Regions from separate parts of the Colwellia sp. MEBiC06753 genome, predicted to be linked through region 2. Evidence: riboswitches for the same ligand, from Rfam matches in the RefSeq annotation. Region 2 holds a riboswitch; the other holds the start of a gene.

Region 1 (15,543 bases), on a different contig from region 2:
TATAAAATCGGTAGCTGTGTCGCTTGGTGTAATTGCTTAATCATGGCCAGTAACAACGATTTATTCTGCTTATCTAACGCCGTGACAGGCTCATCTAGTATCAGTAATTCTGGCTCAGCTAAAATTGCTTGAGCTATGGCAACGCGCTGACGCTCACCGCCTGAAAGTGAAGCTACATCTCTGTGTAGTAGGTGCTCTAATCCTGTTTGAGCGATTAGTTGTTTGGCATCAAACCTAGGTTGAGCAAGGCGCTTACGACCAAACATCAAATTGTCTTTTACCGATAAATGAGGAAACAAACAATCTTGCTGAAATACGCCAACAACTTTTCGCTGTTGGCAGGCTAGGTGTAATGAGTTAGCGCTATCTTGAAATAGCTTATTATTAAACTTAATTACACCGTGTACATTACCATTTAATCCTGCAATCGCTTTAAGTAAGCTTGATTTGCCTGCGCCGGAATGACCAAACAGTCCAACTATGCCGTTTAAGTTAATCTCTTGTGTGATATCTAAGGTAAAGTTATCAAGCGTGGCTGATAATGAAAGGCTTAGCGTTGTCATTATGGCATTTCCTGCTTGCTAACTTGCCCTGAAACTCTAATCCGTTTGGCGTGCTGAGTTTGTTGGTTAAAGTTAAGGAGATAAATTAGCGATAACACAACCATTGAGGTGATTAGCAAGCCAAAGGCCAGTTGGTGCGCATGTTGATAGTCAAAGGCTTCAACATGCTCAAATAAAGCAATTGACAGTACTCGAGTTTCATCAGGTATGCTGCCACCAATCATTAGCACTACGCCAAACTCACCTATGGTATGGGCAAACCCTAAAGTGGCGGCCATAATAAAGTTGGCTTTGGTTAACGGGAGTACCACTGAAAAAAATTGATCAAATTTGCTCGCACCTAACATGCTGGCTTTATCTAATAATTGCGGGTTTAGGCCTTCAAAGGCTTTTTGCAGTGGTTGAACAACAAAAGGTAGCGAATAGAATATTGAACCAATAACAATGGCAGGAAAACTAAAAGCCAGTTGTTGACCTGTAATGCTTTGCCAAACCTCTCCGGGTAGGGCTGTTGGCGAAAAGGCAATGAGTAAATAAAAGCCTAATACTGTTGGCGGTAATACCAAAGGCAAAGCGACTAGTGCCTCGATTACAATACGCCATTTACTTTGTATACGGCTTAACCACCACGCTAATGGCGTACCTAATATTAATAAGATAATCGTTGTTACCGTGGCCAGTTTTAACGTGGTTAATGTTGCGAGCCAGTCTAATTCGGTCATGATTAATTTTTGCTTATTGTTTGGGTTAAATCAGTCGAGTCTTGCTCTGGTATGGGCAAATAGCCCATCGTTGACAATCGACTTTGTATTTGTGGTGAGCGAAAGTAATCAATTAACGCAGTCGCCAGTAATTGGTTTTCACTGCGACTAACAACACCAGCATATTGGCTGAGCATCTCAGGGGCGGCAAGTGTGAGTATGTTGCTAGCGAAAGGCAGTTGTAATACTTGACTTGTGGCAACAAAACCGAAATCAACAGCCTTAGAGCGTGTTTGTTGAAAGGTTTGGGCGACATTGCTACCGACTATGGTTTTGCCGACAACTTCATTCCACAATTGATTGTTCTGTAGCCATAATTTTGCGACTTTGCCATAAGGTGCGGTTCTCGGATTAGCAATTGCTATACGCTTAGCCTTAGTCAGTAGTTGGGGCAATTCTTGCAATGATAGGCTCGCCATGTTGGGCGCGGCAATACTTAACTGGCCGATGGTATATGGATTAACAGAGTTGGATACTAGCAACCCTTGTTGTGCTAATTTTATTGGGTGCAACTTATCTGCTGCGAAAAATACGTCGAACGGCGCGCCATGGCTAATTTGCTGGAATAATGTTCCCGTTGCACCGCTTATCCATTGCAGTTTGACCTGATGATTCTGTTCAAATTCAGTCGTTAAGGCTTTGGCAGTGTTAACAAAGTTACTAGCAACTGCTACTCGAAGAGTAATCGCTTGGAGAGATTCTGCACTGGCTAACGCATTAAAAAACGCACAAAATAATAAAAGTAAAGTTACACACACCCTAATCAGTAAAGTGTTGAAGTGTTTACTAAAAGTATTAATTTGTTTGGCTAGCATGCTTAGTCCCAAGCCTTAGTCCCAAGCTGCTGCTTTTTGTTGGTCTTGTGTTTTGGCGTCTACCCAGATATCGCCCTCTGCCCGAGTTTCTTTTTTCCAAAACGGCGCTTTGACCTTTAAATAGTCCATAATAAATTCTGCTGCGGCAAAGGCGTCACCCCGGTGAGGGCTAGTAACACCCACAAAAACAATATTATCGCCTACTTGCAGTTGACCAACGCGATGAATGACACTGATGCGGTTTAGTTGCCAGTTATGGCGCGCTTGCTCAACAATGCTTGAGAGGAGCTTCTCGGTCATTGCTGGGTAGTGCTCCAGAAATAACCCAGTCACTAGGCAGTTATCATTGCGCTCTCGCACTCGGCCACTAAAAGTGACCACCGCACCATCTTGTGTATTACCGTTAGTTAAACGATCAATTTCGTCAGCAATATTAAAATCGTGTTCGTTGACGCAGATCACAATTAACCTCCAGTCACCGGCGGGAAAAAAGCTACTTCATCACTTGCACTAACGGTATCGTCTGCACAGGCAATCGATTGATTAATTGCCACTAGCACATTGCGATCGGTTAAGTATTTTTGCCACTGGGGATGGTCAGCAATTAAACGTTCAGTTAATTGGCTAATGGTAATAGTTTGGTTGTTGAGCTCAATAGACACTTTTTCTTGACCCAGCTGTTCTCGCAGGCGAGCAAAGAATAATACCGTTAACATGATTGGCTGCGCTCCCAGTGTCCGTTTTTGCCGCCGTTTTTTGATAATACGCCTATGTCGTTAATGATCATTGCTGGATCTACCGCTTTACACATATCGAATAGTGTTAAGCAGGCGACAGATACCGCGGTTAAGGCTTCCATTTCAACACCGGTTTGCCCTGATAATTTACAAAGGCTAGTGACTTTTACGCGACTAAGCTCAGGTTGCGGCTCAAAATCGACTTGTACTTGGGTGAGCATTAACGGATGACATAACGGAATTAAGTCACCACATTTTTTCGCTGCTTGAATTCCGGCAATACGGGCAACGGCAAAGACATCACCTTTTTTATGTTGGCCCTCAGTGATCATTGCCAGCGTTTTTGCCGACATAGTGATAAAGCCTTGCGCTACGGCTTGTCGCTGGGTAATGGCTTTGTTGGTGACATCCACCATATTGGCTTCACCTTGAGCATTTAGGTGAGAAAGCGTGGTATTGCTCATTAGTTAACCTCGAGTTGGGCAATTGGGGTTAATCAGCTTCAAGTGCGGGGCAAAATTGCACGGTTTATGACTGGCATCTAATTGTTGTTGAATAATTTTATCCCACGCTGTTTTACAGGCATTGGTTGAGCCAGGCATACAAAATATGACCGTGCCATTTGCCATGCCAGCTAGTGCTCTTGACTGAATTGTTGAGGTGCCTATTTCACCTAGTGAAATATGGCGGAAAGTTTCACCAAAACCTTCTATATTCTTATCAAATAATGGCAACAAGGCTTCAGGCGTATTGTCTCTAGCGGTAAAGCCAGTGCCACCAGTTGTTAATATTACTTGAACATTATCACTGGCGATCCATTTTGACACGATGGCGCGCAGCTGATAAACGTCATCTTTGACTATCATTTTGTCAATAACTTGATGGCCTGCTTGGCCAACCCGTTCAACCAAGGTTTGCCCCGAGGTGTCAGTTGCTTCATCGCGGGTATCAGAAACCGTTAATACGGCAATATTTAACGGAATAAAATTATCTAGGCTCGCTTTTGCCATTATTTGCTCCTAATGGGCGAATTTAATTGAGATTGTATGTGTTGCCACTGTTCAGGGGTATTGGCATTAGTGAGCGTTTTAGGGGCGCTGCAAACTATGTTTTGAAATGGCACTTGGCTGAGTAAGGCTTTTATCGACGGGCCCTTGCCATTACTCTGATTTGCCTTGAATGCTTGATTAAAAAACAGCTCACTATAAGCGGTATTGGGTAGATACAGCGGCAAACTATGATCATTAAAAGCAACGGCTTTATTTAGTAATTGTCCGGCTTGCTTTAATTGCTTCAATACATCAACGGTCATTAGCGGTAAATCTACTGGAATGATCAATGCTGCTTTCACCACTTGCTGATTAAATACACTGTAGATACCACCAACTGGCCCCAAATGTGGCTGTATATCGGCGATAACTTTTGTATCGGCTAGTGCCTCGCCGCTAACAAGAATTTGGTCAACGCCAGCTTTTTCTAATAGTGATTTAGAAAATTCCAGCATGGTTTGGTTGTTGTGCTTAAGTAACGCTTTATTCGTGCCCATTCGACTGGAACGTCCACCCGCTAACACTATGCCTATGCAGCCATGATTCACGCCAATTATCCTCCTAACATTGATAAATGCTTAGTGGCGCCAGTTAACCTGTCTTGCAGAAAGTGGCTGACTTTTTTATCGCCTAATAACGCAGTAATGGCTTCCGCTACTTCTTGGGTTGACTGTTGTAGTAGTGGTCGCAGCTCATGGCCTTGCTCGGCAAATAAACACAAATGCAATTTAGCTAGCGAGCTTACTCGTAAGCGATTGCAACTGTGACAAAAATCTTTGCTGTAAGGCATGATTAAACCGATTCGGCCAGCATAATCTGGATGAAAAAATTCTTGCGCAGGACCAGCGGTACTTTCTTTGATCACTGCCTGCCAGTCATCTTGCAATAGCTGCTGTTTGATAAACTCGCCGCTAACATGCTGTTGCTCAAAAAAATGTGTATTGTCACCGGTTTGCATTAGTTCAATAAACCGCAGTGAAACGGGAGTTACTTTAACCCAAGCTAAAAACTGGGAAAGTTGCTCTAAATTAAAGCGCTTCATTAACACTGTATTAATTTTTATTTTGAGTTCAGGGTATTGCTGTGCTCGTTCAATACCATCAAGAATGGTTTGTAACTTATCGTGACCGGTAATTAACTGAAACTGTTTAGGATCTAAACTATCAATACTGATATTTAACGCATCAAGTCCAGCATCCAGCCACAGTGGAAGTTGGCTAGGTAATTTATAGCCATTGGTGGTAATGGCTACTTGCTCAATACCCTTCGTTTGTTTACAGGCGGCAATTATTGCTGGCAGATCTTTTCGTAATGAAGGCTCACCGCCAGTAATTCTGATTTTTTTGGTGCCAAGATAGGCAAAGACTTCGGCAATTTTTTGAATTTCAGTCAAGGTAAGAAATTGCCGATCATGATCACATTGGTAACCATCAGGTAGGCAGTATTGACAACGAAAGTTGCATACGTCAGTAATTGATAACCTCAGGTAGTTAAACCTGCGGCCAAAAGCGTCTTGTAACATCTCACCTTTCCAAATGCGGGAGGCCAACGCGTTTCCTTGTTAACCCTGGCAACTCTATGAGCTACGGCTTAGCAACCATATTTTGCACTATTTAAACCGTGTTAAGGCAAAACGTAGGGTAGATAAGCTCGGCGAATTTATATCTTGTTTAAAGCATAACAAGTATTTACTAAACTACAAGACTGAACTGATTGTTAACTAGCGGAAAAAGCCAGTATATTGGCAATTAGGCCAAGAAATTTTCACTATAAAAGGCATTTTATGACTCATTGTTTCAGCCAGCCGGGTTTACTTAAGTTTGAACAGGCTAAAAACATTATTCTTGATAATATTTCCTCCCTTGTTGCAAATGAAACAATTGCTATCGAGCAAGCATGTGGCCGGACATTGGCAGAAGCCGTTATTAGCCCGGTAAATGTGCCGCCTCACGATAATTCAGCAATGGATGGCTACGCATTTAACAGCCAAGGTCTTATAGCTAATAGCGAGTTAACGCTTGTTGGTAAAGCATTTGCCGGTAATCCTTATCAAGGCATTGTCGATAAGGGGCAGTGTGTACGCATTATGACGGGCGCAAAATTACCATTGGGTTGTGACAGTGTTGAAATGCAAGAAAATACAGAAGTCTCGCTAGAGCAGGTTCGTTTGCTGCAACCCGTGCGGGGAGGTCAACATGTTCGTCGGTGTGGAGAAGATATTCGCCAAGGGCAAGTGTTAATTGAGGCTGGAACCGTATTAACTCCCGCCAATATTGGCACGCTGGCATCTATTGGAATTCCAGATGTTAACGTGGTCAGAAAACTAACCGTAGCCCTTATTGCTACCGGTGATGAATTAAAACAGCCAGGCCAAGCACTTGCTGACGGTGAAATTTATGAAAGCAATCGTTATTTTCTTTCGGCAATGCTAAAAAAGTTGTCGTTTGAGGTAATTGATTTGGGGGTAATTCCAGATGATAAAACTCAGATTAGTCAGGCTTTTAAAGTGGCAAACCAGCAAGCGGATGTTGTTATTTCAAGTGGTGGTGTTTCAGTTGGTGAAGCGGATTACACAAAAACAGTATTGGAAGAGTTAGGGGAAATTGGTTTTTGGAAAATAGCGATGAAGCCAGGGAAGCCTTTTGCGTTTGGTCAGCTAGCAGATAGTCAGTTTTTTGGATTACCGGGTAACCCCGTATCTGCTTTTGTCACTTTTTATCAATTGGTGGTGCCGGCGCTTTGTAAAATGCAGGGGCGAGAGTTACCTAATCGAATTAGCTTACAGGCGAAAACACAAACGCCGCTAAAAAAAGCTTCAGGTCGGCAAGATTTTCAACGTGGTATTTGGCAGCTAAGTTCATCAGGTGAGTTAGTGGTTACATCTACTGGGTCTCAAGGTTCAGGAATACTCTCAAGTATAACTAAAGCAAACTGCTTTATTATTTTAGCGCAAGAACAAGGTAATGTTGCCAAAGGCGAATTGGTCACCATAGAGCTATTTGATAAGCTCATCATCGAGTAATATTGCCGTACGAATCTAATGTGTTTACTACCGAATTAGTTACTGAATTTACTAGTTAATTGGCTTGTTAATCTGAAGTTAGTTAAGTTGTTTAAAGTTGAATTGGTTAAGTTGGAAAAAATAGTCGGCATTATTTAATTGACTATTGCTGGGCATTAAAGGGTTGTTTAGCACAATAACCTTAGCTTGCTGTTGTTTAAACAGAGGGAAAATATGTGCGGTGAGCGGATGTGACTCAATATGTTTTTGCAACAAGCCATTGTTGGCAATAATTTCCATGCCTTTGGCAAGTCTATTGGCAAGCGCTTGATTTTGTTTTCCCGTATAAAAATAAATGGCAAACGGGTAATAAAAATAGAGCGCTTCACTACTAACCAAATCAGGGTATTGGCTGGCTAAACTTACGACTTCACGATCAGCATCATGATAGCCTCTAGGAAAATAATCACATCGGCCTTTATCAAGCATTTCAAATAGTTGGCTAAATACAGGGCTGGTAGTTACCGGTATTTTATTATGATTAAGGATTTCGGTATCTGGCCAGTGACTTCCTTGGCAGGCAATAAGCTTTTGCAACTGTTCAATATGGTTTATGTTGGCAATTTTGTCTTTTGAGGCTTTGGTTACAATAAATTTTCGAAAGCCAATCAAACCTTTTGATGTTGGTACTTTAATCGCGATTAAGCGTGAATCACGCTCGCTATGCGCGCCTAGCCAATAGATATCGATTAATTTACCTTTGATTAATTCGGCCTCTGCTCGCCCTTGCACCATTTCTGTAACCGACACTAATTTAACGTTTTTAGCCCACTGTGGATCAGCGGCGGTCAACGCCAGTTTTAATAATTGCACATGATAATCGTGAGAAATATCAAAACTTGTTCGTGGTTTGGGGATACGTATGGTGGACTCTTGTGCCCAAACGGGGAACAGGCCGCTTACACTCAATACAAACAAGGGCACTAACAAAGGTACTAACCAAGCAACTCGCAAAATATTGCGACCAACCATAAATCTTCCTTAAGCGATCAGTTAGTTAACTGCTATCTGTTTAGCTAAAAGTTATCAGAATCAATCGCATCTTGCACAGAAAAAACTAAATTTGCATAACTACAATTCACTTGTTGTGACGATGATGTTCGGTCGAGAATTTCGGCTGCTTGCCAATTTTCAGCTTTCGTTAATTCAATATTGGTTTGGTTATTTTGCCATTGGCTGCGTGCGTTCAGCTTTTTGTCTACTGACAGACACAGTGTATTAATGGCTTGTTTATAATGGTTGCTGACAAAAATATCGTTAAATATTTTTTTGTTATTTGCTGCTTTTTTAATGAGTTGGCTGTTATTCGATATGGGCTGACCAACTAAGTCAATGTTGAGCTGGTTTTTGATTAGCTCTGCTTTGTCTCCTTGGTGTAAATAGTGGGTAACGACTTGTTTCTCATTAGCTTTTTTCGGATTTTCGATAATAAACACACCATGCTCACCAAGTACCTCCATTGTCAGTGGTGAATTATCATTATTTCCCGCATAGTCACTTACAGGACGGCTTTTAACGATTAACGCTGTTGCTTCATCAATACCAAAGCCAAATTGGCTGCCAGTATCTAATAGCAATTGTGCTAGCCGTCCTTGTCGGCCACGTTCAGAGAAATGGGTATCTAATACTCCCCAAGGGAAAAGGCCTATGCCGCCCTTGCTGTGATAGGTCAGATCGTCGTTTAACACATTTGGCGAACAAAGGTTCGCTCGATGGCAGCCACTACTGGGTAAAAGGTCTTTTTTACTGCCGCGAACTAGCGCCGTTTCACTGGTACCATTAGTTATCATTGGTGTTTGATGAGATAGATAAAAACCACCCGACATCACTGCCGTACCGGCACTAGTTCCGCCAACAATTAGCTTACCTGTTGTTAATTGCTTTTTAATTGCAGTTAATACTGCATTGTCTTCACCACCATTAAGAATAAAGGCCTGCCTGGTAAGTGATTGGTCACCACCATTGATAAAAATACCGTCAGCGCTATTAATTAAGCGAATAAACTCCTCAGGGTTTTGGCACATGGTGAATTGATGTTGATAGAGATCTGGGTAGGTAATTTTACGTTTAATAGTGCTTAAAATAGTCGCTTGATAGTTTGAAAGTTCATTACAAGCTGTTGGAGAGTGCCCTATGTCTTGCCATAAATTATTTAACGCTGCATCAATTGGTAGCCAAGTGACCTTAGCATTGGTTTGTTCAAAGACTTGTTGATAGAAATCTACCGCTTCATATGGATCTCGAGCAGACGCGGTAACTACCAAGATGTGAGGCAATTCAAAGGAATGGGTTAATGACTTGTTCTGCTGAATTTTATTGGCCAATTCGGTAAACCTTTGAAAAATTTCGACCGTATGTGGGTTGGTGCTGGCTTTTAGTGCAACTTGTTCTTTAAGTCGATGGCCGCGTTGATTAAATTGTCCAACTTCTAGCGCATCTAACATTAAGAAATATTCGTTATCAGCAAGTTGGTTGACAATAGTGCTGTCCGTCAGCGAGTGCCAGTGCTGTTTTAACTGTGCTTTGGTTAGCGACTGGCCTTTGGTTGAGATAACTAATTTTTGCAACAATGCGATAACCCGTTGCCGTTGATTGGCCAAACGCTCTTTAGGCCAGTTACTTTCTAGTAACTTAATATTGGCGTCGGTTACTTGGTAAATCGGTGATTGTTTTACTGTATCAGTTGTGACGTGCTTGTCTTCGATGCATTGCAATGGAGCTACTGACGAGCAGGTTTTTAATCCGCCACCGACAAGAAAAAGCGTGCTGAACTTTTCGGTAGTTAATTCGGTAGTTAAATGGTGATTAGCGTTTGTAGTCGAAACAAGAGTGTTCGCTAGAGAAAGTGGAGAGATAGCTGCAAATAGCAGCAACTTAGTCACTAAGTTGGCGCATTTTATTGTCATTTTATTTTACCTAATTAAATCAGTTGTTGGTGAAAAAAACTGCAATTTGTTATTGACAAGAATTTCTAACCAGAGTATTTCTTTAAAAAGACAACGAAATTGTGCTTGCGCCAACAAGCATGATATTTAACTTAGCAATGTAGAGCTTTGCTCAACAGGCTATCATCTAATAAGTTTTGAGATAAGCGTTTTATATATGTACAAGAAAGCCTTTTCGCTGACAACATATTCTTATCAAAACTACTACCTTTCGGAGTGGTTTGACGAATAAACCTTGGAGCAAGTGATTGTTTCGAGAGGTATTTTTTAAACTACCGCCTCATTAGCAAAAAAACTAACGTATTTTATCGATGATGTATTTGCCGTTTTTCGGCGGTTTAGCATCTAAAATAATAAAAATCATTGTAAATAATCGGCTTTCAGCTCCCTGTAACTTATTTTATTTAAATAGGTTGTTATTGGCTGATTGGAAAACTAAAACACCTTTCAGCCAATTTTTTTATTTATGATTTTTATTGTCGATTTTTTATTTTTGTTAAAGCGAAAAACAATAGTAATACCCAACAGTAATACCTAAGAGTAATTGAGCGAATATGATGAGTGAAAAACCGATAAAGTCTGCTGAAAAATCGATGCCTGATGCCTTTATCATTTTATTTTTTGTGGTGCTTATCGCGGCTATAGCAACACATATTGTGCCCGCAGGTAAGTTCGATATCGTGACCGAGCCTATGACAGGTAAAACAGTATTAGTCGCCGACAGCTTTCAACAAGTGGACGATTATCAAGGGGTACCATTATTTGCAGACGGCGGTGGTATTGGCTTTCTCAATTTTGCTTTCGAGGGCATGGTTTCAGGTAACAAGTGGGGCTCGGCAGTTGGTGTAATGATGTTTATTATATTAACCGGCGGGGCGTTTGGCATCGTCATGAAAACCGGCGCTATTGATAATGGCGTGTTAGCACTGATCACTCAAACCCAGCGCTTAGAGCAATTGTTTATCCCCATCTTATTTAGCCTTTTTTCTTTAGGTGGTGCCGTTTTTGGCATGGGCGAAGAAGCTATAGCTTTTTGCATTGTACTGTTGCCGCTGATGCTAGCGATTGGTTATGACGCAATTACCACGGTATTGGTGACTTATGTTGCCACACAAATTGGTTTTGCCGCGTCTTGGATGAACCCGTTTAGCGTCGCCATTGCCCAAGGAATAGCCAATATCCCGTTATTGTCGGGATTAGAATTAAGAGTGATTATTTGGTTGGTGTTCACAACCTTAGGTGTTGTATTTACCATGCGCTACGCGAACAAAATTAAAGCACAACCGCAGTTATCGCCTAATTATCATGTCGATAAGGCATATAAGCAGTCAGGTACTGTTGCGATTGCAGGTGAGTTTAGCATTGTTGATAGCGCCATTTTAATAAGTTTTTTCGCTGGGATTTGCTGGGTAATTTGGGGGGTTATTGCAAGGGGCTATTATATTCCGGAAATAGCCAGTCAGTTTTTTACCATAGGTATAGTTGTTGGCATCCTCGCGGTGATTAGTAACCGTCTTACCGTTAATCAAGTGGCTGACGCCTTTAAACATGGCGCAAAAGAGCTACTACCAGCGGCGATGATTGTTGGCATGGCTAAAGGCATTGTCATTATATTAGGGGGCGATCAAGCAAATGAGCCTTCGGTGTTAAATACACTTCTACATGGGGCAGCGTCATTAATTGGTGAGTTGCCTGCGATGTTTTCAGCATTATTGATGTTTGTATTCCAATCAATCTTTAATTTTTTTATTGCCTCAGGCTCAGGTCAAGCTGCCCTGACTATGCCGCTTATGGCGCCGTTAAGTGATTTGGTCGGGGTTAGTCGGCAAGTGGCAGTTTTGGCATTTCAACTAGGTGATGGCCTCACTAATTTAATTATTCCTACATCAGCTTCTTTAATTGGCTGTCTCGGTGTGGCTCGCATAGAGTGGCTGGTGTGGGCAAAATTTATCGGACGATTTTTGCTGCTGCTGATGGCAGTAGCCAGTGCATTTATTGTCTTTGCTGTACTCACTAACTATCAGTAGTTCAGCTAACAGGAACACTATTTAATGGAATCAACCATGAAGTTATTTAAGCAGGTAGATATTTATGCTCCTCAGCCACTCGGGATCAATGACGTATTGATAGCTGGTGGAAAAATTACCGCGATTGCACCTGATTTAACGTGTTTTGCCCAACAAGGGGTTGACGTTATTGATGGCAGTGGCTTGATTATGGCGCCGGGCTTTGTTGACTCGCTGGTTCATATTACCGGTGGTGGTGGTGAAGGTGGATATGCTACACGCACACCTGAAATGACCATAGATGATGCAGCCTTAGGTGGCGTTACTACTGTCGTTGGGGTTTTAGGAACCGACTCTATTACGCGTAGTTTAGAAAATTTATTAGCTAAAAGCGGTGAGTTAGAAGCACAAGGTTTATCGGTTTATTGCTATACCGGCTCTTATCATATTCCGGCGGTAACAATAACAGGATCTGTCACCAAAGATATTATGTTAATTGACAAGTTTATTGGTATTGGCGAAGTGGCTATTAGCGATCATCGCGGCTCACAACTAAACGTGCATGAACTGGCACGACTAGCCTCAGAATCAAGAGTAGGTGGTATGTTAGCGGGTAAGGCGGGAATTGTTAGTGTGCACGTTGGTGATGAGCCATCGGGCTTAGCGCTTTTGCATCAAGTGGCAGAGCTAACAGATATACCACTCAATCAATTTTATCCGACTCATATTAATCGCCATGCCGATCTATTAGCGCAAGGTATTGCCTTTGCTCTGCTGGGGGGCACGATTGATTTTACCACCAGCACGAATGAACAAATATTGGCAGCGGGTGAGTTACCCGCAGCACAAGCGCTTAAACTTTCATTAGATGCAGGTGTGCCCATTTCACAATTAACCATGAGCTCAGACGGCAATGCCAGTTTACCGTTATTTGATGATCAAGGCAGGTTAACCGATTTACAGTTAGGGCAAGTAACGAGTTTGCATCAAGCCATGGTCGAGGCGGTTTGTAAATATGATGTCGCGCTGAGTGATGCGTTGGCCAGTATTAGCCAATCGCCAGCAAGGTTATTAAAACTGCCGAGAAAGGGGCAAATTGACGTCGGGTTTGATGCCGATATTAATTTGTTAAATAAAGATGACTTATCGATTGAACAAGTGTTTGCCAAAGGCCAGTGTTTAATGGCCCAAGGTAAAGTTTTGGCCAAGCGATTTTTCTGACGGGGAGATGGTTTATTCTTCAAACCTTGAATAAATTTTCAACGGTTGGAATAACGAGAGCGGTATTTGCGTATTTATCTGAATTTTTACTTGAAAAGGTTGCATAAAAATTCTATAAAGCCGCAATTTTTTGCAGTGATAACAATAAAAAGTGCCAAAAAGGCAAAAAATAAAGAATAAAAATTTACTTTTAGGAGAATAACATGACAACGCACAGACAGCAGTTATTTAAAAAATCTGCCTTATGTTTAGCCTTGAGCTCGATTTTCAGCGCACCGACGATTGTTATGGCGCAAGATGATGCGGCTGTAGAAGGTATTGAACGTATTCAAGTAACAGGATCTCGCCGCGCTTCAAGTGTCCAAGAAGCACCGATGAACATTACCGCACTTGATGGCGACGTAATGAAAGATCAAAACATTGCTGCCCCAGAAGATGTAGCCCGTTGGGTGCCAGGTTTAAGTATTGCTGATCAAGGTGGCCGAGAAGGCGCATCTATTATTGTTCGAGGGCTAAACACTAACTCGTCTGAGCGTATTTCTGATGGCGGTACGGTTGCAACTTACGTTGGCGAAATTCCACTCACTGTTGATTTACGTTTAAAAGATGTAGAGCGTGTTGAGGTGTTAATTGGGCCACAAGGTACACTTTATGGCGCAGGCACGCTAGGTGGTGCGATTCGTTACTTGTTACATAAGCCTGAGTTAGACGTTACTGAAGGCTCAATTTCTGGCGATATTTTCTCGCTAAAAGAAAGTGATGATATGGGTGGCGAAGCTGGCTTTATTTTCAATACGCCAATTATTGATGAGCAATTAGCAATCCGTGTGAACGTTAATTATTACGACACTCCAGGTTTTATCGATTACAGCGCTGCAGTATGTGAGCCTGGCGTCTCGTTACCAGATCCTGATTGGCATGATAGCGATGCGGTCGCGCAAAATATTTGTGGTGTTGATGATGTTAACGATGAGCAAATTACCACATCTCGCATTGCACTTCGTTGGGCACCAACTGATTGGTTTGATGGTACGTTAACTTACTTCTATCAAAAACAAGAAAATGGCGGTAACTCAATTGTTCAATACAATTCTATGCCAGCAGAAAATCCATTGGGCGAATTTATTGGTAAATATGATTCAGCCTACCGTGTAGTTGAACCAAATAAAAAAGAAGATCAACTACTTAGTTTAGAAATGGAGTTAGATTTAGGTTTTGCTGAGTTAGTCTCAGCATCAGGTTGGTCTGACTATGAGCAATCAGGTCAACGTGACCAAACGGATTTATTGTTTGGTGATATCTGGAGTGGCTATGCTGATTACCCAGCGTTTACTGCATATACCTTAGATACTGGCGATAATGATGTATTTACTCAAGAGTTACGTTTAGTTTCAACTATTGACTCGCCATTTAGCTACATTGTTGGCTACTTCTATAACAAGCTTGAGTCATCTTCTGATGATCGCGAATATACACCGGGCTTAACCGATTTCTGGTTTGACGGCCAATACACCAACATTGAATATGATCTAGAGTATGTTGCGCTGAATAAACAAAAACTTGAAGAATCAGCAATTTTCGGTGAAGTAAGTTACCAAGTCACTGACAAACTTAGTTTAACTGCTGGTGCACGTTTGTATGAGTATGAAGTGAAATCAACTTCAGGTAACCACGCACCATTTTACAATGGTGAGATCAGTTCTATCGATGAAATAGAGCGTTCAACAAGCAAAGCCAAAGATGATGGTAATTTGCTGAAATTTAATGCGAGTTACCAATACAGTGATGAGTTATTAACTTATTTCACGGTTAGTGAAGGTTACCGTATTGGTGGTTCCAATGGCCTAGTACCTTGTCCTGACGATGGCTCAATTCAAGTGTGTGCGTTGCCGAATGAAATGGATTACCAACCAGATAAAACCACTAACTATGAAATTGGTGTTAAGAGCTCTTGGTTTAACAACAAGTTACATGTAAACGGTGCTTTATTTAGCGTTGACTGGGAAGATGCACAAATTCAGGCAACAACGGTCAATGGTCAAGAAATCATTACTGCTAATGCGGGTAAAGCTAACTCTACCGGCGTTGAATTATCGGTGCGCGGAGTCGTAACTTCTGGGGTGATTGCTTATGCAACTTATTCATACGCTAAAGCAGAGTTAACTTCTGACGCGCCTTACTTATTTGGTGTTAAAGGCGATCAGGGAAGCGAGCTGCAAAACTTCTATGACGGTGAAGATGGTGATCGTTTACCAGGTGCACCAGAGCAACAATTCTCTATGGGCATTGATTATGAAACTGAAGTATTTGGTGACAAAATGCTAAACATTACTTACGGTCTAACCGCGCAAAGTGATTTGATCACTAAAGTAGGGTTAAAGGCTG
Region 2 (15,543 bases):
TCATCACCCAAGTATGTTTGTTATCAAATATTTTATATTGACGATTTAAGCTGTGCTTAATTTGACCAGGTAATTGTTTAAGCAAAAATACCGTTGCAACGATAACCAATACTAAAACGAGCTCTTTGGGCACACCAAAACCTGAACCATTCGCCGCTTCAGGAAGTAATAACCATAAGCCAACACCTGCGGTTAAGAAGCCAATTAGCAACATCACAGTGATTAAAAACCAAGAGGTAATAGGATTGCCAATATCAGGAGAAACTTCAGATGTTTTGATATTGTTCATACCAAACCAGCCTGCAAAAGCTAAAGGAATTAGAAACACTAACCAAATGTAGCCAGCATTGTGTATCCAAGTATCTGAGCCCGCGGGAATTTTACCTATTAAGGTGCCGCTGGTATTAACTAGCGTCATTGGATCGCCGCCAAACACACCAAAGGTCATAAACAATGGCACCAGAATTTGCATGGTAGTTACGCCAAAATTCCCTAAACCGGCATTCATACCTAAAGCATAGCCTTGTTGTTTTTTAGGGAAAAAGAAGCTGATATTTGACATAGATGACGCAAAATTACCGCCACCAAAGCCAGATAAAAATGCTAACACTTGAAACACCCATAACGGCGTATTTTGATCTTGTAGAGCAACGCCAGCACCAAATGCAGGGATCATCAGCAATGCCGTTGTAAAGAAAATCGTATTTCTACCTCCACATAAGCGAATAAAAAAGCTACTTGGTATTCGCAAGGTTGCGCCAGTTAACCCTGATATCGCCATTAAGGTGAACAATTCAGACTTAGCAAATGGAAAACCTAAATTTAACATTTGTACGGTAATGATCCCCCAGTAAAGCCATACGGCGAATCCGCATAACAAACTAGGTATTGAAATCCAAAGATTTCGGTTTGCAATTTTCTTACCTTGAGACTCCCAAAAGCTCTCGTCTTCCGGATCCCATTTCTGTAAGTCAGCCATGGTTCTCTCCAATTTTTATTTATGAACGACGCCACTATGAAATAAGTCAACCTAGACAACAATTGGCAAGAATGGGTAGATACATTGGCAGAAAAACGAAGGATTTTTGCCAATTGTAACCAAGAGTAAATAGTTAAAACTTAGCTTAACACCGCGAATAATAATGGCTGAAAAGAAATTGCATCAAGCAAGCTACTACCACTAAAGTAATAGTTTTTACTACCAACTAAGATACAGGTGCAGTACGGCGCCTAAATGGATAAAATTGATGTATATCAAATATATGATGTGCCAAGCTATTTATCATTCCAATTAACATATAAATGCACAAGCGCACGGCAAACAGAGGAAGGCTTATGAGCACAGAACAAGCAGTATCCATTATGATGGTTGATGATCATCCGTTGCTAAGAAAAGGATTACGCCAATTGATTGAATTAGAAGATGATCTGGAAATTGTCGGTGAAGCAAGCTCTGGCGCTGAAGCTTTAGCGATTGTTGATGACTGTGATCCTGATTTAATTACCTTAGACCTTAATATGCAAGGAATGGACGGATTAGAAACACTACGCGCCCTGCGCTTACAAGGTGTTTCTTCTCGTATATTAATGTTAACCGTATCTGACAATGATGAAGATGTGCTTGAAGCGATTCGAAGCGGTGCCGACGGCTACCTGTTAAAAGATATGGAACCGGATGATTTAATTGAAAAAATCAAAGAAGCAACGTTAGGTAAAATGGTGATCAGCGAAAAGCTCACCCAAGTGCTTGCTACCGCGTTGCGTAAACCGGAAAAAGCCGGTTCTAATGTACTTTCCTCCTTAACCAGCCGTGAATACGAAATTCTTAAACTCATTGCTAAAGGCTTAAGTAATAAATTAATTGCCCGAGAGCTCGATATTTCTGACGGTACAGTTAAAGTACATGTAAAACATTTACTGAAAAAACTCAATTTAAAATCACGCGTTGAAGCAGCAGTATGGATGGTAAATTACCAAACCAAAGCTTAGTCAATCGTCAACAAACAAATAGAGAGTCAACATGGTCGACTGTTGTAGTGCGCCCGGCTTAATGCCGCTGGCACAAGCAAAAGCTAAATTACTAGAAAAGATTAACCCTGTTCAAGAAACTGAGCCCATTGCCATTAGCGCTTGTCTGCAACGGGTTAACGCAAGCCAAATTGTTTCACCTATCAATGTACCTGCACACAATAATTCCGCGATGGATGGCTATGCCTTTCATGCTGACTTTAGCCACACTGATAGCATAGCTGCTGGCCAAACATTTGAACTTGTTGGCACCGCGATGGCGGGCAAGCCGTTTACCGGTGAACTTACCTTAGGCCAATGCATTAGAATTATGACTGGAGCTGTAGTACCACAAAGCGCTAATACCATAGAAATGCAGGAAAATATTACGGTTTCAGAAACCCAAGTTACCCTTAATCAGGCATTGCCATTAGGAAACCATATCCGCAATGCCGGTGAAGATATCGCCATTGACCAAACAGTATTTGAGTCAGGCCATTTATTTAGTGCCGCAGATATCGGGCTGTTGGCATCACTTGGCATAGCAGAAGTTGACGTAAAACGTCGCCCAAAAGTTGCGGTATTTTCAACCGGAGACGAACTTAAATCAGCAGGCCAACCATTAGCTTTGGGCGATATTTACGAAAGTAACCGCCATGTCATTATTGCCATGTTAGAACGCATGAACATTGAGGTGATTGATTTTGGTATTATTGCTGATGACTACGATAAAATTAAGCAAACATTTATTGAAGCTGATGACTTAGCGGATGCGGTAATTAGCTCAGGCGGTGTTTCCGTGGGCGATGCCGATTACACCAAGGATGTGTTAGCAGAATTAGGTCATATTGATTTTTGGAAAATCGCGATAAAACCAGGAAAACCGTTTGCCTTTGGCCAATTACCTAATAGCGTATTCTTTGGCCTGCCGGGCAACCCAGTGTCAGCAACGGTAACCTTTCATTTGCTCGCGGTACAAGCGCTGAAAAAAATGATGGGAACAGACTTTTCAGAGCCAATACTTATTCCGGCAATAACCACCGCTAAAGTGAAAAAACGCGCTGGCCGTATGGACTTTCAACGCGGTATTGCCTCAACCAATGCTCAAGGCCAACTTACCGTTACCCCACTAGCGCATCAAGGCTCAGGTATTTTATCGTCAATAAGTAAAGCCAATTGCTATTTGGTGTTAGCAGAAGAACACCAAGGCTGTGATGCCGGAGAAATTGTTAATATTCAATTATTTGATCATATTATTAGCAACTAAGAATTGCAGTTAATTTTTGATCGTTAATAATAGGCCGCTAAGTACAAACAGCTAACAGGCGGCCTATATCACTGAGCAATGACATTGCTTGTCGGTAGTTAGCATAAAATCAGCAATACAATTTAAAAACGGAAAGAAAGTTTTCTTGATTTTCCCTTTGAAAATATAGTGTATAAAAACACAAGCAGATAGAGCTTCTCCTATTGTCAGGAAAATGCTCATTGGGGCGATATAAAATTGTTATGACTTAAATGCCCCGTGAGCCCCTCAAGGAAAATATTATGGGTAGAGCAAAAGAGGAATGGATGCGGCAACAAGAATTGGAGCCGATGTACGAATGGATTGAAGAAAACTACGGTGATGATGCTGGAGAAGAAGGCTCAGAGGAATGGGATGAAGCCGTTCAGGCATATGAAGATCACTGTGAGGCACATAGGCGCCAAGAAGAAGAGTGGTATCAACAAGAAGAGCTAGAGTGGTATATATACACTCAATCCCAAGTTGGGAAGTTTGATATCCAAATTCAAAGCGTTATAGAGCTAGTTGAGATGCACGCAAGCAACGAGAGTCAATTCAGCCTGTTGGTTATGCTCCACGGCCATATTGTGGCAGCGGTTGAATCTTATTTGGCCTCAACATTTATCCATAAAGTTACGAATTCTGAAGATTTAATTAGGAAGCTGGTGGAGAGTGATCCAGTTTTTTCCAAAATGAAGTTCACTCTGAAAGAAATATATGAAAAACATGAAAACCTAAAGCTCACAGTAGCCTCATACCTGAGGGATCTAATTTTTCATGATCTCGCAAAAGTTAAGCCTATGTTTAAAGAGGTACTTAACTGCGACTTTGGTGATATTACCTGGCTGTTCGAAGCAGTTAATATAAGGCACCACTGCGTACATCGAGCTGGCCTTGATAAAGATGGAAACAGGGTTGATCTAACAAAGGTGTCGATACGATCTTTGGCATTTATGGCAAGCAATCTTGTTCATTCAGTAGAAAATAGTATTACGAAAAGTCCGGAAGCAGATTTCGAGTTTTAGTCATAACAAACGCGTCAATAAGGATGCTCGCAAGCTCGCGCCTATGCGCAGACGTTATATTTTTTAGAAAACGAAGCTAACATCCATACTTTTGTGTAATATTCTTACAATCAAAATTAGCAAGGCCTTACAACCAACGACTTATCGCCAGTTGATCTTTTTTATTAAACGCTACCCAAGTGTCACCTTTTGAGGTTGTTTCTTTCTTCCAAAATGGTGCCTGATTTTTCAAATAATCCATAATAAACTGGCAAGCTTCAAACGCCGCTTCGCGATGCTTGCTGGTTACGCCAACAAAAACAATTTGATCAGCAAGGGCAAGCTCACCAACCCGATGAATCACCCTAACCCGCCCTAGCGGCCAACGTTGCTTTGCGCGCATGACAATGTCAGCTAATGATTTTTCCGTCATCCCCGGATAATGCTCAAGGGTTAAACGGGTTATTTGACTACCTTGATTCATATCTCTGACTAAGCCGGTAAAGGTAACAACCGCGCCTTCGCTTTCGCTATCTTGGCGTAATTGCTGATATTCTTTCGCCATATCAAAATCATCAGTTTGCACACTGATCATATTAGCCTCCAGTGACCGGAGGAAAGAACGCGACTTCATCACCATAATGAAGCTGTTGCTCCATTGACGACATAGTATGATTAACTGCCACCAATACCTTGCCGGACTGTAAATGATCTTGCCATTTATCGCTGTCTTGAATCAGCACTTGTAACAAGTCAGCCACTTGCTGTTTTTCAGGTAGCTCCACCACTCTTTGGTGACAACTTAATAGCTCTCTTAATTGACCAAAAAATTTTACCGTGATCATATCTCGTTCTCCTTAATGTTGCTGTCTCGATCCCAAAACCCCGATTTACCGCCACTTTTATCCAGCACTTTAATTTCCGAAATTTCCATCATCGGATCCATAGCTTTGCACATATCAAATAAAGTTAACAACGCCACTGACACCGCTGTCAGCGCCTCCATTTCAACACCCGTTTGACCGCTAAGTTTGCAAAAACTAGTCACTTTAATACGGTTGTTTTTTTCATCTAGCGCAAAGCTTACATCAACTTTTGATAACGCCAACGGATGACATAAGGGGATCAAGTCCGCACATTTTTTTGCTGCTTGAATGCCTGCTATTCTAGCGGTGGCAATCACATCACCTTTTTTGTGCTGGCAATTTTTTACCGCTTGCAAAGTATCAGCAAACATTGAAATATAACCTTCTGCGGTTGCCGTTCGTACCGTGGGTTGTTTGTCAGTAACATCAACCATTGTGGCCTGACCGCGTTCATTAATATGGGTAAGCATTATTAACCTCTGGTTTCACACTGCTGCTGAGACATTTTCAAATGTGGCACAAAATTACACGGCTTATGACTGGCATCTAATTGCTGCTTAATAATATGTTGCCACGCCGTTCGACACGCCCCTGTTGAGCCAGGCACACAAAAAATAACTGTACCATTTGCCACACCAGCTACAGCGCGTGATTGCAATGTTGAGGTGCCGATTTCGTTAAAAGAGACTTGTCTAAACAGCTCACCAAAACCTTCAACTTGTTTATCAAATAGCGGGCTAACTGCCTCTGGTGTCGAATCTCTTTCAGTAAAGCCTGTACCGCCGGTGATCAATACTGCTTGCACGTTATCACTGGCAACCCACTTTGAAACCAGCGCACGGATTTGATAGATATCATCTTTGACAATTTCTTTGGCTACCATGTGATGCTCACTTTCGATCACAGCATTGACAAAATAAGCTCCCGAAGTATCGGTTTGTTCATCTCGGGTATCTGAAACAGTAAGCACTGCAATATTTAATGGGGTAAAAGGTAATTGATGGTGTGACATATAATTGTTCCTAATGGTTAAATCGTTCAATTGCTTGCTGCCATTGTAGTGGGTCATTGGTGTTGATAAGCATATCTTGGCAGTCGGTCGTAATGCTGGCACAGCCAATGCTGTTAACAAAGCGTTTAACTGAACGTTTATTGCTGTGGGCGATAAGCTTTGCGCATTCCCTAGCTTCGTCATTAATTGGTAAAAATAATGGCAGTGGCTGATCTTTAAAATGCAGTGCGCAGTGCATTTCACTGCCGCACAGCACCAACTCTTGCAATGTCGATTGATTTAGCAATGGCATGTCAACAGGTAGAATCAATATAGCATTGAGCTTGTTGGGCGCTAGATATTTCAATGGGTTTGAAAGTAAATAATCCAGCGCCGTATAAATGGCCGCTACCGGGCCAGAATTAGGGTATTTATCCATTAAATAGCCCTTTTCATTACGACAAATGATAACTGGCGCAGCACCAACGCTTTTCAGTAAATCAGCGGTGCGCTCTAACATTGGTTTACCTTGCAGTAACAACTGTGCCTTGTCGAAGCCCATTCGGCTAGAATAACCGCCAGCTAGCACCACTCCCAATAAGTTAATATGTTCTGGCAATTGCATATTACCCTCCAAGCATCGCCAAATGTTGAGTGCCACCAACAAAACCTTGATGTAACTGGTGAGTTGCTACTTTATCTTGTAAAGCATGACATATAGCTTGCTTAGTGCCATTAACATCACCAGCCGTCAGCCAAGGCCTAATATCTTGCCCTGCTTCAGCAAATAGGCATAAATGCAGTTTGCCAGTGGCAGACATACGCAGACGATTGCAACTGTCACAAAAGTCTTTGCTATAAGGCATGACTAAGCCAACACGACCAATTGAGTTTGAGTGATAGAACTCTTGTGCTGGGCCATCCAGTTTATGTTTAATTTTTTGTTGCCAGCCAGAGGCCAACAATTGGGCTTTAATCGCTTCACCTGACACATGATTTTGTTGAAAAAACGTTTGGTTATCACCGGTTTTCATTAATTCAATAAAGCGAATAGTTACCTTGCGGGTTGCAACCCAATTAAGATAATCGGTTAACTGATGTAAGTTAAATTGCTTGAGTAGCACGGCATTGAGCTTAATGGTGTTAATACCTAATTGCTCTGCCTGTTCAATACCTCGTAATACTTTGGCTAGCTTATTATGGCCAGTAATCGCCGAGAACAAGCGTGCGTCAATACTGTCGGCGCTAATATTGATTGCATCCAGCCCGGCATTTATCCACGCTTGTGCTTTATCTTCAAGGTTAAAACCATTGGTTGTTAATGCGACTTTTTCAATGCCGTCTGTTTGTCGACATAACGCGATAATTTCAGTGAGATCTTTTCTTAGCCCTGGCTCACCACCGGTTAAGCGAATTTTTTTCATCCCTAATTGCGCAAAAGCGGCGATTAAGGTCTCTAATTCTTTCAGGGTTAAAAAATTACGATCTTGATTGCAGTCGTAACCATCAGGCAAACAGTAGTTACAACTAAAATTGCAAACGTCGGTAATCGACAGCCTGAGGTATTGAAATTGACGACCAAAATTATCGGTTAGCATAGCCCTACCTTGATTGCTCGGTGGCAAATAATTTATTGGCAGGTGTAGAGTGAAATGTTCGCGGATACGAATAGTTCTAGTTCACTAAAAACACCTTTCCAAATACGGGAAGCAATTAAATTTCTCTAATCACCCGGTAATCAAATTTTGATTACGGCATGGTCGCCATACTTGCGCTTAGGCAACAATGCTAGGAGTTTTAAATTTCAATCAGCTTAACTGAACGGTTGAAATTTAACTATTTAGCAAAAGGAATAGGCGCCTACCACCAATTGGGTAGACGCCCCGTTCTAAAGTCTTTGCATTAAAAAGCAAAGGTCATCATTGCCCAAAGTTTTGTGGTATCTGCGCCCAAATCATCAGCATCGTAGGCCGCTAATTTTAATAATCCACTCATATGTTGATTAAATTTATAATCAGCCACTAAATCAATTTCACTGCCGTAGCTGGCACTACCTTCGTTAGCATCAAAGTTATGATAAGCTGCCATCAGTTTGACACCAGATAACGTAGTTGCAGCCGAGATATAAGTATCTTCAATACCATTACCTGGCGTGCCTAAGAATTTATCCGCAAAACCTTGGAATTTATGTAAGGTTGCCAGTGGCGTGCTAAAACCAACGCCATTATCACCGCCTAGCACTTCAAAACCTGCGGTCAGTTTGACTGCGCCTAACTTACCGGCAAGTTCTGCCTTATAATAATCGGCACTGTAATCATTAGGATTGTCGCCCGCATCAGTTTGCGTGGCATAACTTAAATTAGCGGTTATCGGGCCAAAATTGCCAAGATAATCAACACCAAAAGTATTGCTTGACGTTGTAGCAGCAACATCGTTATCTAACAAATAACCAAATACAGCTAATTTGTGATCGCTATTCACCGCCCATTTAGCATTGGCAAAGTGAAAGTTGCCATGCCAATCCGCTGGTTGTGCGCCATCATTTGGACCAAAAATACGATTAATATTAGCGACATAACTGTAATCAAATGAAAAAGCATCTGATGCTTTATAAATAACGCGCGCTGCATCAAAGGTTTGTTCATTTTGACGCCATGCAACACCACCAACAAAACGTTGATTATTATGATTAATACGTTGGCGACCGCCAATAATGGTAAGGTTATCAGCGCTGTATTTAATATTGACCTGATTAAGATCGGTACCTTCTGGATCGGCAACAACTGGGTATTGGGTTTTACCATTGGTGGTTGAGTTGTAATCATCAACAGCGATTGCCGTAACATTATCTACTTCAACTTGCACCGTAACATTATTAACGGTTGCGGTTTGCCAAGTTAAACGGCTTTTAAGTGTTGAAGCTAAGGCATCTTCGCTTTTATTGTCTTCATCAACACTTTCTAATCGGTATCGCAGGTTAACATTAGTCTTAGAATCAGTTATCGCCGTAGCGACGTTTTCTAGAAAACTAGCCTGAGATGGAAACGCCAACACGGTGGCAATTGTAATTAAACTTACTTTAGCGGTTAAAATTTTTGAGGTTTTCATGTTATCTCCCATTAGAGCATTTATGTTGTCAGCTCAATTAGTATTACCCTTCAAGCTCACTATATTATTTCTCATACAATACGCGGTTAGCCGATGAAAACCTTGATGTAAATCATGTTTATTGCAGTGCTACCTCGAAGTTTTAAAGGCATTACCTACTTAGGAGTATAGACTTATTCCTAATGTGAAATTGATGACTAAACCAAATAGTTTATAGTGGCATTTTGCTGGAATATTAATGGGATTATTATGTTGTCTACTCAGCCAAAAGAGTTAACCCGATCACAATTGATGCGTTACAGCCGCCATATTATGTTAAAAAGCATGGATATTGATGGACAAGAAAAGCTGTGGAATAGCAAGGTGTTGATTATTGGCGTTGGTGGTTTAGGTTGTGCTGTCAGTCAGTATTTAGTGGCATCTGGCATTGGTGAATTTACCTTGGTTGATGATGATGCTGTTGATAGAACCAATCTTCAACGTCAAGTACTGCACGGTGAACAAGATATCGGCATCAATAAATGTCAATCAGCAAAATATACCCTTAGCCAGATTAATAGTGAAGTTAAGATTAATACCATAGAGCAACGATTATCAGGCCAAGCGCTTGCGAAAGAAATCAAGCAACATCATTTAGTCCTTGATTGCTGTGATAACAAACGAACCCGTAATGAGATAAATCAATACTGTTTTGACCACCAAATACCTTTAGTTAGCGGTGCCGCTATTAGAATGGAAGGACAAGTATCGGTATTTGATATGCAGCCGACAAGCCCTTGCTACCACTGTTTTAGTCAACAATTTGGTGAACAATCGCTCAGCTGTGTTGAAGCAGGCGTGCTGTCACCGCTAGTAGGTATGATAGGTTCAATGCAAGCAATTGAAGCAATTAAATTACTGGCTAATATTGGGCAACCACTTGCTGGCAAACTATTAATGATTGATGCCTTTGATATGAACATTCAAACTTTTACATTACCTAAGTTAAATGAATGTCCTGTGTGCAGTACCTTATAATGTCTTATAGTCAATCATATCTATAGTCAGGGTAATCACTCAGCTTTAATTAACCCGGTCTACCATCCACACGTGGCTGTGTTAGCACTGGCCAGTATACCCAACAAAAAATACCAAACGCAATTAGCCACATTGCTGCGGTAAATTGCCAAATAATGGTGCTGTACTGAGCAAAAAAACCAGTACCAACCAAGCGAACTATCGCACCAATAGCGATTAACAAAAAGGCCAATGAAATCGCTGGATTTACTTCAAGCTTGCGTCCAGTATGACCAAGGGATACTCGGGCGATCATAGCTAAAATCAGGTTAGCCATTGCGCCAACCGTCAAGCCATGTAGCACTGTACTTAACGATAAAAAGCCAAACGCCAGATGTAAGCCAAGTAAAATAAAGCTAATTGGGATAAATAAGTAAGCGACATGTAACGACCAAAGCAAGGAATTAGATAAGGTCGAGAAAAAGCGCCAACGGCTGCAGCGTAGTAAGTTTGCACCACCGGCGAATATTGCCAGCAAACCAACAGACAGTTCTAAGCTGGTAATAAAATTTACCCCTAATATAAACATCAGCGTTACCAGCCATGCACTGACTAAGGTCAGTAGCTCAAGCCATGCCAGCGCTGGTTTTCGTGGAATCTTGGTAGCATTGGCAGTAAAAAAAGGAATCACTCGCCCGCCCATCACTATCATTACCATAGTAATTAGCATAATGGCGCCATAGTTAGCGTGCTGAATAGCAACTGGATAGGAAATAACTGATAAAACGGCTAAATGACTCAGTAAATTCATCAATGCCAATGCCAGTAATACTGGCACAAAAAACAAATTACGCCACTGTCTTACTTTGACAATCGGCCATGCCAACATAAATGCAGAAACCGGTAAAAATAACCAATCAATAACAGCAATGACGACTTGTGGCAACCAGTCAGGATTTAATAACAATGTAAAGCGCGCAGCTAGCCAAATCGCAAATAACACGGCTAGCTTTATGCCTCTGACGCCTGAAACACCAGTCCAAGTTTGTACCGCAGTTAACAAGAAGCCAACAATAATTGGCACCACAAATCCAAAAATCATTTCATGGCCATGCCACCAATAGCTGCCACCATAAGGTGATAAATCAACTTGATACACTAAAAAGCCAATCCAAGTTAGTAAGGCCACCAACGAAAATATCGCAGCGGAAAGGAAAAAAGGACGAAACCCTAAACGAAAGAATGCTGGGATTTTTTGCTCTTGTGCTACATCAGTAATATTTAACATGAATACTATCTCAATCGCGTTCTAAAAAATTGGTCTCAATGGCGTGTTCGACACGCTGACGGTACTGCTCTTGCTGATTTGCGTAATAAGTCAATAACATGCAGGCGGCAAGCACGCCATATAGCAACATAAAACAGGCGGTATAAACGCCAATAAAATCAACTGACAGACCAAATAAAATAGGTAAAATACAACCGCCAAAAGCACCAACCATAGCAACCGCGCCACCAACACTACCCATTTGTTTAGGGTAATGTTGATAAATTGCTTTATAAACGCTGGCACGGCCAAACCCTTGGGCAATACCTATGGTAAAAATTAAAAAGGTAAATACCCAAACATTGATCTCAATATGTATATTGACGTTTTTTTCTACGCCCTGAATAACCATAGTAGTTGGCGGATAACTCAAGAAAAACAAGCAAACCAGACAAACCCAGAATACGCCCCAGTTTACCTTTTGCGCGCCGTATCGATCAGCAAACCAACCGCCTGCGGCTCGAACTAAACTTGAACTAGCAACAAATAACAAAGTCAGTGCCATCGCCTGCTGTAAATTCAGATCATAGGCCACCACATAGTATTGGGGTAACCATAAGGTTAACGCTAAAAAACAACCAAAAACAAAGAAGTAATACAGGCCAAAAAGCCAAACTTTAAGCTCGGTAAGCGGTTTGATATGTGCTTGCCAGTCAATCGGTTTAACGGCTTTTAAATATTTAGGCGTTTCTGGGGCAACAAAGGCAAACAATAAGATAATAAATAACATGCCTCCCGCGTACAGCGGGCCGATCATACCAATACCGATATGTTCAATTATATAAGGCGTAATTATTAAAGTAATTGCCGCCCCAGCATTACCGGCGCCGAACACGCCCATGGCAGTGCCTTGATGTTTCGATTCAAACCAGTCAACCACATAGCGAATACCGATAGTGAACGAAACCCCTGAAACGCCAATTAACGCACCTATAATTAAATAATCTGCATAGCTGCTTGCTGATTTCAGCAGAATAAGCGGTGGAATAATAATGCCCATTTGCAACAAAAATACTTTTTTAGCCGAGTATTTTTCCACTAAGAAGCCAACAGGCAAACGAAGAATAGCGCCGGTAAACATAGGCGCAGCAAGTAACAAACCAAATTCAGTTGCTGATAATGCCAACTCTGCTTTTAATTGAATACCTAATACCGCGTACAACACCCAAACCGAAAAATTAGCCGCAAACGTAAGTGTGGCTAAAATTAAGGCTATGTTGGCTTTACTGTGATGGGTTTGCATAATTGCGTAAGTTTTCATTAATTGATAACAAGTAATACCAAGCTATCTTTCAAGACAAACCATAAAATTGCAATACCTCTTAGTTTCCTCTCGTATTCTTTAATTTTTAAGTACTACCACCATTTGGGTAGTTGGCCGCCATTTTTCAGGCAGCCCCGAAAAGTTCTTCCTTACACCTAGTAGGTAGCCCGTGATTTCCGCTTTAGAGTTGCCATGATGAAACTTGATTTAAGTCAATATTTTCTTTGTACAAAAGTGAATGATAACCCCATGAGAACAAAGTCAGCAGGCCAAAAAATGGCACTGCTAAATAACACTTATGGGAGACGTAATATGTCTGAAGCTGATGGAAAAATGCGGTTGCTAAATTTTGGCGACCCAAAAATTAAAACATTGCATATCACTTGGTTTGCATTCTTCCTTACTTTTGTGGTGTGGTTTAGCCACGCACCTATGCTGGCTTTTATCAAAGAAGCTTTTGATTTAACTACGCCGCAAATAAAAGCCCTAATGATCTTAAATGTTGCATTAACTATTCCGGCGCGAATTGTTATCGGCATGCTGGTTGATAAATACGGGCCTCGAATAACCTACAGTTGCCTATTGTTTATTTCGGCATTTACTTGCTTAGGCTTTGCCTTTGCCGACAGTTATGAGCGCCTAGCACTATTCCGTTTTCTACTTGGTTTTACCGGAGCCGGTTTTGTTATTGGCATTCGTATGGTAGGAGAATGGTTTCCAGCCAAACAAGTCGGTGTTGCTGAAGGTATTTACGGTGGCTGGGGTAACTTTGGCTCTGCTGCCGCAGCGATGACATTACCAACCTTAGCCTTAATATTTGGCGGTGAAGATGGCTGGCGTTACGCTATTGGTAGCACAGGTATTTTAATTGGCCTCTATAGTATCTTTTACTACTCTCAAGCGCGAAACACGCCAAAAGGCTCTACTTATTTCAAACCGAAAAAAGCAGGTGGCTTGGAAGTGACCAGCTGGAAAGATTTTATTTTCTACTTAGCAATGAATATACCTATGTACCTTGCACTTGGCGTATTGGCTTGGAAACTATCACCTGCTGGCGTCACCCTATTCTCTGAGCAAACCATGTACATTGCTTGGGTAATACTTGCGGTACTTATGCTAATTCAGTTCAGTCAAATTTGGTCAGTCAATAAAGAAAATTTAACGAAAGGCGTACCTGAGCTGGAAAAATACAACTTTAAAAATGTTGCCATCTTAGATATTTCATACTTTGTCACTTTTGGTTCTGAGCTTGCGGTAGTTTCAATGCTGCCACTATTTTTCTTGGAAACTTTTGAAGGGCTCGATCCAGTGAAAGCTGGCCTACTTGCCTCAGGTTTTGCCTTTATGAACTTAGTCGCTCGCCCAACAGGTGGCCATTTATCAGACACTATTGGCCGCCGTAAAACCCTGATGTTATTGATTGGCGGCTTAGCAATTGGCTACTTTGTGCTTAGCCAAATCACTGGCGCTTGGTATATTCCATTAGCGGTAATTGCCACTATGTGCTGCTCTTTCTTCGTGCAGGCAGGTGAAGGTGCGGTATTTGCCATCGTTCCTTTAGTTAAGCGCAGAATGACCGGGCAAATTGCTGGTATGGCTGGTGCCTATGGTAATGTTGGTGCGGTTACTTATTTAACCGTGTTATCGTTCGTTGATTACAGCACGTTCTTTATGGTGATTGGCGCTTCAGCATTAGTAATATTCTTCTTTGCGATGTGCTTAGATGAGCCGCGCGGCCAAATAGCTGAAGTTATGGAAGATGGCTCTGTTCACATGATTGATGTAAGTTAATATCAAGTACCCCCAAAATAAGCGAGTTAATATTGAAATGAGTATTGGCGCCATATTAACTCGCTTTTGGGCTTTTCAATTAATGCAGTAAAAATTATACATACAGAGTAATAAAGACACTGATGAATGATATTTCTAGTCAATTAAGTGCAACCATCGGCAGTTATACATTGGCGGGGATTAAACCGGTTAATGAAGATGCCGTTGCCGTTCATATTCCATTAGAGCCAGCCAAAAAATCGAGCAAAGGCATTTGCTGTGCACTGGCTGATGGTGTCAGCACCGCTGAAGCTGGTCAACAAGCTAGCTCAACTGCGGTAGATCGCTTTATTGAAGACTATTATTTATCGCCTGACACTTGGTCTGTCGCCCATTGTGGAGAAAAAGTACTGTCGGCCACTAATCTATCGCTTTACAAAAAAAGCCATGAATTTAGCTCTGAACAAAAAGGCTATCTTTGTACGTTTGTTGGGCTGGTATTTAAATCACAAACCGCACATTTTTTCCATATTGGCGACAGCCGAATCTATTTATTAAGGCAAGGGGAATTAAAGCAGTTAACTCGTGATCATTGTGCCTTTATCGCTGAAGGTAAAAGCTATTTAACCCGCGCGCTGGGCATGGACAACAACCTGCACGTTGATTATGGAAAAATAGCCTTAGAGCCTAATGATCAACTTGTTCTGACCTCTGATGGTGTTCATGAATTTGTTGATGAACAAGCGTTAATCGCTTTGTTATCAAGCGCAAGCTCACAACAGGGAAAAGCCCAGCAACTCGTTGAGCTAGCATTAAACAACGGCAGTGACGACAACCTCTCGTGTGTAGTCGCTCAAATTAATAGTATCGCCAACGAAAGCCTCGATGACTTTAATACCAAACTAACTCGGCTGCCCTTTCCACC

Evidence for each region. Region 2 has a riboswitch for molybdenum cofactor ahead of moaA (GTP 3',8-cyclase MoaA). Riboswitches for the same ligand answer to the same signal wherever they lie in the genome.
Region 1: another riboswitch for molybdenum cofactor. It lies ahead of moaA (GTP 3',8-cyclase MoaA); the one in region 2 lies ahead of moaA (GTP 3',8-cyclase MoaA).

Annotation. Positions count from the first base shown of each region.
Region 1 is NZ_JBQMTM010000027.1:1,563-17,105, forward strand. It holds gene modC (molybdenum ABC transporter ATP-binding protein) at 1-563, opposite strand, end outside; gene modB (molybdate ABC transporter permease subunit) at 563-1,285, opposite strand; gene modA (molybdate ABC transporter substrate-binding protein) at 1,288-2,139, opposite strand; gene moaE (molybdopterin synthase catalytic subunit MoaE) at 2,155-2,601, opposite strand; gene moaD (molybdopterin converting factor subunit 1) at 2,604-2,855, opposite strand; gene moaC (cyclic pyranopterin monophosphate synthase MoaC) at 2,849-3,340, opposite strand; gene moaB (molybdenum cofactor biosynthesis protein B) at 3,344-3,886, opposite strand; gene mobA (molybdenum cofactor guanylyltransferase) at 3,886-4,473, opposite strand; gene moaA (GTP 3',8-cyclase MoaA) at 4,479-5,447, opposite strand; molybdenum cofactor riboswitch at 5,434-5,593, opposite strand; gene moeA (molybdopterin molybdotransferase MoeA) at 5,709-6,947, shown strand; gene ACOB82_RS16770 (hypothetical protein) at 7,026-7,958, opposite strand; gene ACOB82_RS16775 (cyanophycinase) at 8,003-9,892, opposite strand; gene yfcC (putative basic amino acid antiporter YfcC) at 10,489-11,958, shown strand; gene iadA (beta-aspartyl-peptidase) at 11,995-13,158, shown strand; gene ACOB82_RS16790 (TonB-dependent receptor) at 13,362-15,543, shown strand, end outside.
Region 2 is NZ_JBQMTM010000001.1:124,380-139,922, reverse strand. It holds gene ACOB82_RS00665 (MFS transporter) at 1-979, opposite strand, end outside; gene narL (two-component system response regulator NarL) at 1,336-1,989, shown strand; gene moeA (molybdopterin molybdotransferase MoeA) at 2,021-3,274, shown strand; gene ACOB82_RS00650 (hypothetical protein) at 3,556-4,317, shown strand; gene moaE (molybdopterin synthase catalytic subunit MoaE) at 4,445-4,891, opposite strand; gene ACOB82_RS00640 (MoaD/ThiS family protein) at 4,893-5,141, opposite strand; gene moaC (cyclic pyranopterin monophosphate synthase MoaC) at 5,138-5,632, opposite strand; gene moaB (molybdenum cofactor biosynthesis protein B) at 5,635-6,174, opposite strand; gene mobA (molybdenum cofactor guanylyltransferase) at 6,185-6,778, opposite strand; gene moaA (GTP 3',8-cyclase MoaA) at 6,780-7,751, opposite strand; molybdenum cofactor riboswitch at 7,827-7,960, opposite strand; gene ACOB82_RS00615 (alginate export family protein) at 8,056-9,261, opposite strand; gene ACOB82_RS00610 (molybdopterin-synthase adenylyltransferase MoeB) at 9,511-10,278, shown strand; gene ACOB82_RS00605 (NnrS family protein) at 10,328-11,545, opposite strand; gene ACOB82_RS00600 (MFS transporter) at 11,556-12,845, opposite strand; gene ACOB82_RS00595 (NarK family nitrate/nitrite MFS transporter) at 13,161-14,639, shown strand; gene ACOB82_RS00590 (protein kinase domain-containing protein) at 14,762-15,543, shown strand, end outside.